2 regions of the Kitasatospora sp. LaBMicrA B282 genome follow, and region 1 is predicted to be linked to the other one. Evidence: riboswitches for the same ligand, from Rfam matches in the RefSeq annotation. Region 1 holds a riboswitch; the other holds the start of a gene.
The links. Region 1 has a riboswitch for S-adenosylmethionine ahead of thrC (threonine synthase). Riboswitches for the same ligand answer to the same signal wherever they lie in the genome.
Positions count from the first base shown of each region.

Region 2: it holds a riboswitch for S-adenosylmethionine, as region 1 does, so the genes downstream of both, ACQRUO_RS30060 (aminotransferase class V-fold PLP-dependent enzyme) here and thrC (threonine synthase) in region 1, are expected to answer to the same signal.

Region 1 is NZ_JBNQTI010000152.1:3,439-10,455, reverse strand. It holds gene groL (chaperonin GroEL) at 1-445, opposite strand, end outside; gene ACQRUO_RS30795 (cold-shock protein) at 764-967, opposite strand; gene ACQRUO_RS30790 (ubiquitin-like small modifier protein 1) at 1,578-1,856, opposite strand; gene thrC (threonine synthase) at 1,928-3,229, opposite strand; SAM riboswitch class I at 3,247-3,378, opposite strand; gene ACQRUO_RS30780 (glucosyl-3-phosphoglycerate synthase) at 3,530-4,558, shown strand; gene ACQRUO_RS30775 (alpha,alpha-trehalose-phosphate synthase (UDP-forming)) at 4,650-6,110, shown strand; gene otsB (trehalose-phosphatase) at 6,086-6,994, opposite strand.
Region 2 is NZ_JBNQTI010000144.1:12,447-19,463, reverse strand. It holds gene ACQRUO_RS30080 (NYN domain-containing protein) at 1-677, opposite strand, end outside; gene ACQRUO_RS30075 (hypothetical protein) at 847-1,119, opposite strand; gene ACQRUO_RS30070 (rhomboid family intramembrane serine protease) at 1,348-2,127, shown strand; gene ACQRUO_RS30065 (Lrp/AsnC ligand binding domain-containing protein) at 2,124-2,405, shown strand; gene ACQRUO_RS30060 (aminotransferase class V-fold PLP-dependent enzyme) at 2,486-3,877, opposite strand; SAM riboswitch class IV at 3,929-4,048, opposite strand; gene trpD (anthranilate phosphoribosyltransferase) at 4,174-5,247, opposite strand; gene ACQRUO_RS30050 (hypothetical protein) at 5,408-5,833, opposite strand; gene ctaE (aa3-type cytochrome oxidase subunit III) at 6,230-6,850, shown strand; gene qcrC (cytochrome bc1 complex diheme cytochrome c subunit) at 6,996-7,017, shown strand, end outside.

The DNA.
Region 1 (7,017 bases):
TGGAGGCGGTGGAGGCGATCTGCTCCTTGGTCTCCACGTCCTTGGCCTGGGCCAGCAGCTGGTCCGAGACGGCGGCGACGGCCTTCTCGATGCCGCGCTTCAGGGCCATCGGGTTGGCGCCGGCGGCGACGTTGCGCAGACCCTCGCGAACCAGGGCCTGGGCGAGCACGGTGGCGGTGGTGGTGCCGTCACCCGCGACGTCGTCCGTCTTCTTGGCGACCTCCTTGACGAGCTCGGCGCCGATCTTCTCGTACGGGTCCTCGAGCTCGATCTCCTTGGCGATGGAGACACCGTCGTTGGTGATGGTGGGGGCGCCCCACTTCTTCTCCAGCACGACGTTGCGGCCCTTGGGACCCAGCGTCACCTTCACGGCGTCGGCAAGCTGGTTCATACCACGCTCAAGGCCGCGGCGAGCTTCCTCGTCAAACGCGATGATCTTGGCCATCGGAAGTGGTCCTCCAGGACACGGTCGACTGCTCTTGGACCAGAGGTGCCCGCGACGGACGGCCCTGGTGTGCGGGGGTCCTGTCCCCTACCGCTCCCGGGGGCCTCACCGACCCGGTCCGTTTGTCACTCTCACGCTGTGAGTGCTAACGCCAATGATTAGCACTCCGGCATGGCGAGTGCAAGCTCCTCGGGGCAGCGGCCACCCGGCGGTGAACGCGCGGCAGGCCCGCACCCGCTCCCCGAGGTCGGGGTGCGGGCACGGGCCTGCCGTAGAACCATCAGCCGGTGAGAGCCGAGGCTCCGAGGTTCGGAAAGGTCAGCTCGCAGCGCGGACCATGTCCGCCTGCGGGCCCTTCTGCCCCTGGGAGATCTCGAACTCGACCCGCTGGCCCTCCTCGAGGGTGCGGTAGCCGTCCATCTGGATCGCGCTGTAGTGGACGAACACGTCCGCACCACCGTCGACCGCGATGAAGCCGTAGCCCTTCTCCGCGTTGAACCACTTGACGGTGCCCTGAGCCATTCCGAACTCCCCTAGTGCTGTGCTGGCCCTTCACGCACCCGCAGGTCACGGGCACGGGTCTGGCGGACCGGCCCGAGGAAACCCCCCTGGGCGCGCTCCTTGCATGCCGCAGCGTCCCACCCCCGGGCGCCAGTTGGCGCCGACGGAGCAGGCGAATGCAACGACCGCGGCTGAATGTATCCGCATCGGCGCCCTGAGCAACAGGCCCACTGGACGGCAATTCGATCGACCCGTGAAGGGATAGCGAGGGAGGAATGCGACACAACTCGCCAATTCGCCCGGGACATAGCGGACGAAACTAACAAATAGTCCAAATAATTCTGACGCGTCGCCGACATGATTCAGGTGATACATCGGCACATCGCGTCTCACCGGCCGGACCGGGCAGGCCGGTGCACACCCGGCGCCGCACCTGCAAGCGAAGCGGGACGGGGACAGCCTATGCCCTGCCGGGGACGCCCGCGGACACGCCCGTGGGCGCCGCACCGCCCGACCGGTCTCCGGTCGGTGCGGCACGACGCCCACGGGGCGGTACCGGGGCGCGGCCGAGGCCCGCCCGAGCCGGGCGGCAGCGGCCCACGAGCGGGCGCGCGGCCGCACTGACGGACGGTCAGCAGCCGCCGGCCACCGCGGGGATGATCGAGATGCCGGCGCCGTCCTTGATCTCGGTGGCCAGGCCCTCGGCGAACCGCACGTCGTCGTCGTTGACGTAGACGTTGACGAAGCGGCGCAGCTTGCCGGTCTCGTCCAGGATCCGCTGGGCGATCCCGGGGTGGTTGCGGTCCAGGTCCGCGATGACCTCCTGCAGGGTGGCGCCCTCGGCGGTCACCTCGGCGGAGCCGTCGGTGTAGGTGCGGAGGATGGTCGGGATACGGACGCTCGCGCTCATGGGGTGTCTCCTTGCTGTACCGAGCTGAGGGGATGGGGGCGGACAGGACCCCCCGGGTGGAACGGGGTGGGTCAGGAGGCCAGGCCCGCGGCGCGGAAGGACTCCAGGGTCGGCCGGATGGTGGCGGTCAGACCGGCGCCGGCCACCGCGTCCAGGGTCTTCAGGCCGTCCCCGGTGTTGATCGCCACGGTCTCCTTGGTCGGGTCCAGCACGCCGTTCTCGACCAACTTCTTGAGCACGCCGATGGTCACGCCACCGGCGGTCTCGGCGAAGATCCCCTCGGTCCGGGCGAGCAGCCGGATCGCCGCCACCACCTCGGCGTCGGTCACGTCCTCCACCGCGCCGCCGGTGCGCCGGGCGATGTCCAGCACGTACGGCCCGTCGGCCGGGTTGCCGATCGCCAGCGACTTGGCGATGGTGTCCGGCTTGACCGGGCGGATCACCTCGCGGCCGGCCTTGAAGGCCTCGGCCACCGGCGAGCAGCCGGTCGCCTGGGCGCCGAAGATCCGGTACGGCCGGTCCTCGACCAGCCCGAGCTTGATCAGCTCCTGCAGCCCCTTGTCGATCTTGGTCAGCTGGGAGCCGGAGGCGATCGGGATCACCAGCTGCTCCGGCAGCCGCCAACCGAGCTGCTCGCAGATCTCGTACGCCAGGGTCTTGGAACCCTCGCCGTAGTAGGGCCGCAGGTTGACGTTGACGAAGCCCCAGCCCTCACCGGCCGGGTCGCCGATCAGCTCCGAGCAGAACCGGTTCACGTCGTCGTAGTTGCCCTCGATGCCGACCAGCTCGCCGCCGTAGACCCCGGCCATGACGACCTTGCCCTGCTCCAGGTCGTGCGGGATGAAGACGCACGACTTGAACCCGGCGCGGGCGGCGGCGGCGCCCACCGCACCGGCCAGGTTGCCGGTCGAGGAGCAGGACAGGGTGGTGAAGTCGAAGGCCCGGGCCGCCTCGATGGCGCAGGCCACCACCCGGTCCTTGAAGGAGTGGGTGGGGTTGCCGGAGTCGTCCTTCACGTGCAGCTGCGCGGTGAAACCGAGCTCGCGGCCCAGGTTGTCGGCCTTCACCAGCGGGGTCCAGCCCGGGTTCAGGTTCGGCTTGCCGGCCACGTCCGCCGGCACCGGCAGCAGCGGCGCGTAGCGCCAGATCGAGCTGGGACCGGCCTCGATCCGGCGGCGCAGCTCGGCCGGGTCGTAGCCGGCGAAGTCGTAGGCGATCTCCAGCGGGCCGAAGCACTCCAGGCAGGCGAAGCTGGGACCGAGCGGGAAACGGGTGCCGCACTCGCGACAGGACAGCGCGGTCGCGGGGCCCAGATCGACGGCGGGGGCGCCGGCGGTGCTCGCGGCGGCGGGTGCAGGGGTAGCGGTAGCCATGGTGGCGGAGGCCTCTCTCCTCATCTTCCCCATGACGCGGTCGCGCCACAGGCCGGAATTGGCACCTGTCCCGCCGGCGCCTGCGATGGCCGGACGGGAAGGTTGCCGGGACGTCAACGGGCCGTTCCCTCAGTCCCTCTGGATGAGCTCTGTGAAGTTGTGTCCTGCGGTGTGCTGGTCTTGCTCAGCGACCGACCCCGGCGTGCGAAGGTCTCACCGCAGTACGAAGACTGTATCCGAAGGCCGTCCGGCCGACCCGGACCGTCCAGCACCCGAGACGAGATGAACGAGGAGCGAGATTTGCCTGCCGAGCAGAGCCCCGCGCCGCTTCCGGAGGTCGCCGACTGGCTGCGCCGCCGGTCCTGGCGGGCGACCGACCGACCGATCGCGAGCCTGCTGGCCGCCAAGGAGGCGGCCGGGCCGGCCGGCACGGTCAGCGTGGTGCTGCCCGCCCTGGACGAGGAGTCCACCGTGGGCGAGATCGTCGAGGTGATCCGGCGCGAGCTGGTCGAGCGGGTCCCGCTGGTGGACGAGCTGGTGGTGGTCGACTCCGGCTCCACCGACCGGACCGCCGAGGCGGCGGCCGCGGCCGGCGCCCGGGTGGTGCACCGGGACGCGATCCTGCCGCGGCTGCCCGCGGTGCCCGGCAAGGGCGAGGTGCTCTGGCGCTCGCTGCTGGTCACCAGCGGCTCGATCGTCTGCTTCGTCGACGCCGACCTGCGCGAGTTCGACCCCGCGCTGGTCTCCGGCATCGTCGGCCCGCTGCTCACCGACCCCGGGCTGCAGCTGGTCAAGGCGATGTACGACCGCCCGCTGGAAGTGTCGACCGGCGGCTCCGCCGCGGGGGAGGCCGCGGTGCTGCCCACCGGCGGCGGCCGGGTCACCGAACTGGTCGCCCGACCGCTGCTCAACCTGCACTGGCCCAGACTGGCCGGCTTCGTCCAGCCGCTCGGCGGCGAGTACGCGGCCCGCCGCTCGCTGCTGGAGCGGCTGCACTTCCCCACCGGCTACGGGGTCGAGCTCGGCCTGCTGGTGGACGCGCTGGAACTGGTCGGCCTGGACGCGCTGGCCCAGGTGGACACCGGGGTGCGGCACCACCGCCACCAGGACGGCCAGGCGCTGGGCCGGATGGCCGCCACCATCTACCGCACCGCCCTGGAGCGGCTGGACCGCACCCACCGGCTGAAGGCCGCCGAGGATCTGGCCCGCCCGGTGCTCACCCAGTTCAGCCGGGACGCCGAGACCCGCGAGTTCACCGCGCACAGCCACGAGGTGACCGCACTGGAGCGGCCGCCGGTGGTCGAGCTGCCGGAGTACCGGGGGCGCTAGCCCCGGCATGCCCTAGGAACCTTCTCGGGAGCCGGTCGGGTGTGACCAATGCCCTGGTTTGCCACCCGCCGACCCCGGCAAGGTTCACAACATGGCCGATCACACGACCACAGCCCGCGTCCTGGTGGCTTCCAACCGGGGCCCGGTCTCCTTCGGCAGCGCCGACGACGGCACGCTGACCGTGAAACGCGGTGGCGGCGGGCTGGTCTCGGGACTCTCCGCGATCGAGGACCCGCACTCCGTCTGGGTCTGCGCGGCCCTGGGCCCCGCCGACCGGGAGGCCGTCCGGCGCTCGCCGCACGGCCGGCTGGACCGCGGCGGCTTCGACGTCGGCGGGCATGCCGTCCGGATGCTGGACATCGACCCCGCGGACTTCGACCTCGCCTACAACGGCGTGGCCAACTCCACCCTCTGGTTCCTGCACCACCTGCTCTACGCCACCCCCACCGCCCCGGCCTTCGACGCCGCCGCGGCCGAGCAGTGGCGCGCCTTCGAGCGCTACAACACCGCCTTCGCCGAGGCGCTGGCCGCCGAGGCCGCCGAGGGCGCGGCCGTCATGGTCCAGGACTACCACCTGACCCTGGTCCCGGCGCTGCTCCGCGAGCTGCGCCCGGACCTGCGGATCGGCTACTTCCTGCACATCCCGTGGGCCCCGGCCGACTACTTCCGGATGCTGCCGGACGAGCTGGCCGTCGCCGTGCTCACCGGCGTGCTCGGCGCCGACCACGCCGGCTTCCACACCCGGCGCTGGGCCGAGGCCTTCGCCGACTGCTGCGAGCAGGTGCTGGGCGCCGAGGTCGACCGGTCCGACCGGACCCGGCTGACCGTCGAGCACCAGGGCCGCACCACCCGGCTGGGCGTGCACGCGCTGGGCGCGGACGCCGACTTCCTGCGCGAGCGGGCCCACCGGGCCGACGTCGAGGAGCGGCTGGACCACCTGCGCGCCGCGGTCGGCGACCGCCGCACCATCGTCCGGGTGGACCGCACCGAGCCGAGCAAGAACATCCTCCGCGGCCTGCAGGCCTACCGGCACCTGCTGCGCAGCCGCCCCGAGTGGCGCGAGCGGGTGGTGCACATCGCCTTCGCCTACCCCTCCCGGCAGGACCTGGCCGAGTACCGCGACTACACCGCCGCCGTGCAGCGGATCAGCCGGGAGATCACCGAGGAGTTCGCCACCGACTCCTGGCAACCGCTGATACTCCAGGTCGAGGACGACTTCGCCCGCTCGCTGGCCGCCTACCGGATGGCCGACGTGGCCCTGGTCAACCCGATCCGGGACGGGATGAACCTGGTCGCCAAGGAGGTCCCGGTGGTCTCCGAGGCCGGCTGCGCCCTGGTGCTCTCCCGCGAGGCGGGCGCCTACGCGGAGCTGGCGGAGGACGCGCTGGGCATCAACCCGTTCGACGTGGTGGGCACCGCCGAGGCGCTGCACCGGGCGCTGACCATGTCGCCCGCCGAGCGCACCGAACGGACCAAGCGGCTGGCGGCGGCGGCCACCGCGCTCTCCCCGCAGCAGTGGTTCCTGGCTCAGCTGGCCGAGCTGAGTTCCTGACCGAGCCGCTCCAGCAGCTCCACCACGCCGGCCGGCCCGGGCACCACCAGGTCGGCCCGGTCGGCCAGCTCGCGCACCGGCGGCTCGCCGGTCACCGGGCCGCTGGCCACCAGCAGCCCGGCCAGTTGCGCGCCGCGCGGGTCGGTGCCGCCCGGCCCGGCCGCGGCTCCCCCGCGCAGCCGGTCCACCGCGGCGTAGGCGGCCAGGTCGCCCAGGTCGTCGCCGGCGTACAGCACCGAGCGGGCCCCGCGCTCGCGCAGGAAGCCGGTCAGCGCCACGCCCTTGTCCACTCCCGGCGGCCGCAGCTCCAGCACCAGCCGGCCCGGCTCCACGGCCAGGCCGTGGGTGGCGGCCAGCTCGGCCAGCGGGACCCGCAGCAGCTCCAGCGCCGCCTGCGGCTCGGCCGCCCGGCGGGTGTGCACGGCCACCGAGCGCTCCTTGTCCTCGACGGTCGCGCCGTCCAGCGCAGCCCCGAGCGGGCTCGCCCCGGTCAGCTCGGCCAGCAGCGCGGGCAGCGCGGCCCGCACCGCGGCCACCCCCGGGTGCGGCTCGGGGGCGGTCAGCTCGCCGCGCTCCCAGCGCTCGGCGCCGTAGTGGCCGAGCACCACCGGCTGGGCCGCCGCCGGCAGCCGGTCGAAGCCGCCGAGCCGGACCGCGCCGGCCACCGGGCGGCCGGTCACCACCGCCACCGCGCCCACCAGCGGCCCCAGCCGGGTCAGCGCCGCCGCCACCCCGGGGTGCGCGAAGGCCTGCTCCGGGTCGGCGACGATCGGCGCCAGGGTGCCGTCGAAGTCCAGCGCCACCACGGCGGCGGCCGGGTCGGCGAGCACGGCGGCCAGGCCGGCCCGGCCGGCGGGGGTGGTCGGTTCCAGCGCGATGCCCATGGCGGTAGCCCTACCCAGGGCGT
Region 2 (7,017 bases), on a different contig from region 1:
GTCAGCTCCTCCTGGAGCTTCTCCACCAGCCGGGCCGACTCGGCGGCGGCGTCCTCCACGTCGGCCCGCTCGGCCTGCTCGCCGACCTCGGCGACCAGCCGGGTCCAGCCCCGGCTGCGCAGCAGGTAGGCGGCGGCGGCCACGTCCATCGGCTCGGCCGCGCCCGGGACCTGGCCGGACTCCAGGGCCTTGACCAGGTCCGGCTGGCCCAGCCGCAGCCGGTCCGCTATCCGCAGCCGGAAGACCGGCTCGGACTCCAGCGCGGCGGCCAGTGCGGTGCCGGCGTACTTGGCCCGGCGGGCCGGGGTGAACTTGGCGTACGGGCGCAGCGAGGCGGGCAGTTCGGAGACCGGCAGACCGCCGAGCGCGTCGGCGGCCAGGCCCACCACGCGCCGGCGCACGCCCTCGGGCAGCGGGCGGTCCAGCCGCTCGGGCTCGGGCTGGTCGACGCCAGGCTCGGGCCGGTCGGCACCGGCGGCGGGCTGGTCAGCACCGGCACCGGCCGGGGTCGGCTCGACCGCCGGCTCGTCGGGCGAGACCGGCTCGACGCCCGGCTGCTCGCCCGCCGGCTGCCCGGTCGTGCCCGGCTGCGCCACGGCCGCGAGGTCGGCCGGCGCGGTCGGGTCCGCAGCGGGCTCCGGCCCCTGCGGCTCGGCGGCCTCCCTGGCTGCGTCCATCGCGTCCTCGGCTCCGATCCCGATCCGCGCCACTCCGCGCCGATCTGCCCTGTCTCTGTTGTCTGCCCGGTCCCGGGCCGCTCCGGCGCACGCCGGGGGCCGGGTCCCACCGCCCGGTGCAATTGTCGCGTGCGCGGCGAGAATTTTTCAGCTGCCCTGGCGGGCCGGCTCAGCCGGCGTCGGCCACCGGCTCGCCGGTCACCTGCTCCTCGGCGCCCGGCCGGGTCACCAGCTCGACCTGGTCGACCGCGTTGCACCAGCGGCAGCGGATCGACTCGAGGGTCTCGGTGAGCACCTCGGTCTCCTCCACCTTGGCCTCGCCGGCCAGGTCCAGGTGCAGGTACTCGACCACCCGGGAGGAACGGGTCACGTCGAACCGGGTCAGGTTCCCGCAGAGGGTGCAGCGCCAGCGAGTCTCGGGGGTGGGCGCGGGGACGGGCATCAGCGGGGTCCTCTCGGCTCGGGTCTGGTCCGGTCCGATGTGCCGGCCAGGCCTCCAGCCTAGGGCCTGACGCTGTGACGGCGGGCACCGGATACCGGTTCCCACCAGCACTCCCGTCCTCTCGAACGTCCGCTCGCCATCGAGCGGGCCGAGGCCGTGAAACCCGGCCTCACCCGCTCGCCGTACACGGCGGTGTCGCGGGCCTGGCGACGCGGAATGGATCCGCTCATGCCAGACCGGCGCGACGACGCGGTGACCCCGCTCGTCACCTACCTCCTGATCGCGCTCAACTGCCTGGTCTTCCTGGCCGGCCCGAGCGGCATCGCCCCGCACTACGGCGCGACCCCCGCCGCCCGCGCCTGCGCCGCCCAGCACTACCAGCAGCAGTGGGGCGCGGTGCCGGCGGAGCTGCTGGGCAACCGCCCGTTGACCCAGGTTCAGCTGGCCGGGCTCGCTCCCCCGGTGCGCGGCTGCCCGCTGCTCGCCACCCCGCACAAGGTGCCCGCGCTCTCCGCGCTCACCTCGCTCTTCGTGCACGGCGGCTGGCTGCACCTGCTGGGCAACATGCTCTTCCTCTTCGTCTTCGGCGCCGGGGTCGAGGAGCGGCTGGGCCGGGTGCGCTTCCTCCTCTTCTACCTGTGCGCCGGCGTACTGGCCGCCTACGGCTACGCGGCGGCCGGCGGCGGCACCGGTCCGGACGCGCTGCGCCCGCTGGTCGGCGCCTCGGGGGCGATCGCCGGGGTGCTCGGCGGCTACCTGCGGCTCTACCCGCGGGCCCGGGTGACCACCCTGGTCCCGTTCCTCTTCTTCCTGCCGCTGCGGCTGCCGGCCTGGCTGGTGCTCGGGCTCTGGTTCGCGCTGCAGTGGTGGTCGGTGCGCCAGGCCGGCAGCGGGGTCGCCTACCTGGCGCACGTGATCGGATTCAGCTTCGGCTTCCTGGCCCTGTGGGTGGCGGCCCGGCGGCCCGGCTACGCTGGCCCCACGACCTACCCGGGAGCCTCCACGTGATCACCGCCATCGTCCTCATCAAGACCAGCGTCGACCGGATCCCCGAGATCGCCGAGGCCATCGCCGCGATCGAGGGCGTCAGCGAGGTCTACTCGGTGACCGGTGGCTACGACCTGGTCGCCATGGTCCGGGTGCGCCGCCACGACGACCTGGCCGAGGTGATCCCCGGCCGCCTCAACAAGGTCCCCGGGGTCGCCCACACCGAGACCCAGATCGCCTTCCGCACCTACTCGCAGCACGACCTGGAGGCGGCCTTCGCGATCGGCCTGGAGGGCTGACCGACCCACCCGGACCGACCCCGACCCGCGACCCCGGCCGACCCGGACCCCGACCCCGGCCGACCCGCCCGGGCCCCGGGTCAGCGCCGGGTGTCGGCGACGCAGCGCCCGCCCTCGTTGCGGTAGTTCCAGCGCGCGCCGTCGGTCACCAGCTCGCGCACCGCGGCCAGGAACCGGTCGACGTGCTCCTCCGGCGTCCCGGCGCCGAAGCTGACCCGGATCGCGTTCAGGCTCCGCTCCCCCGGCAGCGACGGCTCCGGCGCCCCGCACTCGGACGGTGCCGCCTCCTCGCCGCCCAGCAGCGTCCGCACCAGCGGGTGCGCGCAGAACAGCCCGTCCCGCACCCCGATCCCGTACTCCGCCGAGAGCGCCGCGGAGAAGTGCGAGCTGTTCCAGCCCTGCACCACGAAGGAGAGCACCCCGACCCGGACGGTCGCCGGCCCGAACAGGTTGAGCACCCGCACCTCGGGGATCGCGGCCAGCCCCGCCGTGAGCCGCTCGATCAGCGCCTGCTCGCGCGCTTGCAGCTCCTCGAAGCCGGCCTCGCTCAGCGCCCGGCAGGCGGCGGCGATCGCGTAGGCGCCGATCACGTTGGGCGAACCCGCCTCGTGCCGGGCCGGCCCCTGGTGCCACTCGACGGCCACCGAGCCGTCCGCCTGCCGGGCCACGGTGCGCGAGGCGCCGCCGCCGGCCAGGTAGGGCTCGGCGGCGTCCAGCCAGTCGGCCCGCCCGGCCAGCACCCCGGCGCCGAACGGCGCGTAGAGCTTGTGGCCGGAGAAGGCGACCCAGTCCACGTCCAGCTCGCGGACCGAGACCCGGTGGTGCGGCGCCAGCTGCGCGGCGTCCAGCACGACGCGGGCGCCGTGCCGGTGCGCGACCTCGGTCAGCTCGGCCACCGGCCACAGCTCGCCGGTCACGTTGGAGGCGCCGGTGACGCAGAGCAGCCGCGGGCCCTCGGGGTGGCGGGTCAGCGCCTCGTCCAGCGCGGCCACCGCCGCCTGCGGCGAGCGCGGTGCCCGCAGGTACTCGACCGGCAGGCCGGCCTGGGCCCAGGGCAGCAGCGAGGCGTGGTGCTCGGTCTCGAAGGCGAAGACCCGGGTGCCCGCCGGCAGCGCGCCGGCCAGCAGGTTGAGCGAGTCGGTGGTGGCCCGGGTGAAGACCACCTGGTCGCCCTCGCGCAGGTCGAGGAAGTCGGCCACCGTGCGGCGGCTCTGCTCGAACAGGTCGGTGGAGAGCTGGGAGAGGTAGCCGGCCCCGCGGTGCACGCTGCCGTAGTAGGGGGCGTAGGCGGCCACCTCGTCCCAGACCCGCTGCAGCGCCGGGGCGCTGGCGGCGTAGTCCAGCGCGGCGTAGCGGACCTTCTCGCCGGAGACCAGCGGGACCTCGACGTCGGTGCCGAGGACCGCGAGGGGGGCGGCGAGGGCAGCACAGGGGGCGGTGGCGCTGGCAGTGGCGTTGATGGCGACGGACATGACAACGCACTCCTTCGGAGTCAAGGACCCCGGGAGTACGAGTGTGCCGGCGGTCCGCGCTTGCCGGACGGACCTGTCGCCGCCTGGCCTGGTCTTCACCCAGGGCACCCCGCCACGGACGGAGGGTTGCCGGACAGCAAGCTGGGGCTTGTCGCGCTGTCACTCATGACCTGGCGCAGACTGTAGATCAGCACCCGAACTACGGTCAAACCACCGTCCGCCATCCGGACGAACGACTCGCGGACCGACCGCTGTCGACCGCTACCCTCCCAGCCGGCACTCGAGTTGACGTCGAGTCAGCGTGCGGTCGCCGCCGCCCAGCGCTTGAGGATCTGCTGAGCCGCGCCGGAGTCGATCGCGGCGGCGGTGCGGCGCATCGCGGCGGCCAGCTGCTCGACCAGCGGCGCCCCGGTGAGGTCCAGCGCGACCAGTGCCGCGGCGGAGTTCAGCACCACCGCGTCCCGCACCGGCCCGCGCTCGCCGGCCAGGATCCGCCGGGCCACGTCCGCGTTGTGCTCGGGGTCCCCGCCGCGCAGGGCCTCGATGCCGACCAGCTCGATGCCGAGCTCGCGCGGGTCGAGCACGGTCTCGGTCACCCGCCCGCCGCTCACCACCCAGACCCGCGAGGTGGTGCAGACCGTCAACTCGTCCAGGCCGTCGTCACCCCGGAAGACCAGCGCGGTGGAGCCCCGCTCGGCCAGCACCCCGGCGATCAGCGCGGCCAGCCGCGCGTCGAAGCAGCCCACCGCGTGGGCGGTGACGTGGGCCGGGTTGGTCAGCGGCCCCAGGATGTTGAAGGCGGTCGGCACCGCGAGGTCGCGCCGGGCCTGTGCGGCGTGCCGCATCGCGGGGTGGAACTTGGCGGCGAAGCAGAAGGTCAGGCCGACCTCCTCGGCCACCTCGGCGACCTGCCGGGCGCCGAGGTCCAGCCGGATCCCGAGCCGCTCCAGGACGTCGGAGGAGCCGCTGGCCGAGGAGGCCGAGCGGTTGCCGTGCTTGACCACCTTGGCACCGGCCGCCGCCGCGACGATCGCCGACATGGTGGAGATGTTGACCGTCTTGGCCCGGTCGCCGCCGGTGCCGACGATGTCCACCGCGGGGCCGGGGATGTGCAGGGGGGTGGCGTGCGCGTACATCGCCTCGACCAGCCCGGCGATCTCCGCCACCGTCTCGCCCTTGGCCCGCAGCGCCACCATGAAGCCGGCCACCTGGGCCGGGCTGGCCTCGCCGGTCATGATCCGGTCCATCGCCCAGGCGGTGTCCGCCCGGTCGAGGTCGCGCCGCTCCAGCAGCTCGCTCAGCAGGTCCGGCCAGGTGCGGACCACCTGCGCGGGGTCCGGACCGCCGTTCGCAGGGTTCACATTCACCATGGCCGACTCTCTCTCCCGTCGGCATCCGCTCCCGGGTGCCGGCTCCGTACTAAGGGGTCCAGCCAGCCTAGCGAGCGGGGCGGGGCCACCGCGGGTTCCGCGGCGGCCCTTCTCTCCTGGTGAGACGCCCGCCCGCCACCGGACGGACGGGCGTCCGGGATCAGCGCGCCAGACTGCGCGCTTCGAGCCGGCCCTTCAGCAGGGTGGCCACCGCGCCGGCCAGCGCGACCGGGTCCACCGGCTGCGAGATCGCGGCGTCGGCCCGGCTCCAGGCGGCCAGCCAGCTGTCCTGCGGGCGGCCGATCAGCACCAGCACCGGCGGGCAGCCGTAGATCTCGTCCTTCACCTGGCGGGCCAGGCCGAGCCCGCCGGCGGGCACCGCCTCGCCGTCGAAGACGCAGAGGTCGATCCCGCCCTTCTCCAGCGCCCGGAGCACGGCGGGCACCGTGGCGCACTCCCGGTACTCGACCTCCGGGAGGTCGGCGGCCGGACGGCTGCCGAGCGCCGAGGTGACCTGCGCCCGGGTGTTGCGGTCATCGCTGTAGACGAGAACGGTGAGCGTCTCGTCACTCATGTGCGTCGCCATCGACCTGCTCCCATGTGATCCAGACCACGTCCAGCACCTCCGGATGCTACTCCCGATCTCCGCGGCCGGAGGGCGACTGGCACGATCACGTCCGGATCCGGCGCCGACCGGCGTCACCCGCACGGCGGAACCCGGGTCACCCCGGCGGTACAGTCCACCCGGACGGCGCAGAGCGCTACCCCGCCCGCGCCCCGCCCCCCGTCAGGGCGCGCCGGGCGAACGGGTGGTCACCCCGGACGCGCCGTCAGAAAAGTCCCACCGGCACCGCCAATGCCCTCGTCAGGCCACGAGCACCGGGTACGCACGGCCCGCCGCGCAGCCATCCGGGCATACCGCACGCACCGGACACTCCGAGGGAGACCCCCCGGCGTGAAGACGGAATAAGGGACCGACATAATGTCGGTCGTGGCGACAGCAACAGCAGTAGAAACCGGGCACGCACATGGATCGGTCAACCGACCGAACATGACCAGCGTCGGAACCATCGTCTGGCTGAGTTCCGAGCTGATGTTCTTCGCGGCCCTCTTCGCGATGTACTTCACGGCGCGTTCCGTGAAGGGGCCAGGCTTCTGGGCCGAGAAGGCGCATGCCCTCAACGTCCCTTTCTCCTCCGTGAACACCACGATCCTGGTGCTCTCCTCGCTCACCTGCCAGCTCGGCGTCTTCGCCGCCGAGCGCGGTGACGTCAAGAAGCTCCGCACGTGGTTCTCGATCACCTTCGTGATGGGCGCGATCTTCATCGGCGGTCAGATCTACGAGTACACCAACCTGGTGAAGCACGACGGCATCTCGCTGTCGTCCGACCCGTACGGTTCGGTGTTCTACCTGACCACCGGGTTCCACGGGCTCCACGTGACGGGCGGTCTGATCGCCTTCCTGCTGGTGCTGGGGCGTACCTACGCCGCCAAGCGGTTCACGCATGAGCAGGCCACCGCGGCGATCGTCGTGTCGTACTACTGGCACTTCGTCGACGTGGTCTGGATCGGCCTCTTCGCGACCATCTACCTGATCAAGTAACCGATCAGGTCGCTGGCCGCCGGCCGGACCCGCGCCCTCACCGGCTCCGGGTCCTTTGCCCGTGCCCACCGCCAAGGCGGGTGCCCCCACGGCACCTGGCCTCCACCAGCCGACCAGATCCTGATCCTGACACCGGGGTTATTCCGTGAAAAAGCTCTCCGCACGAC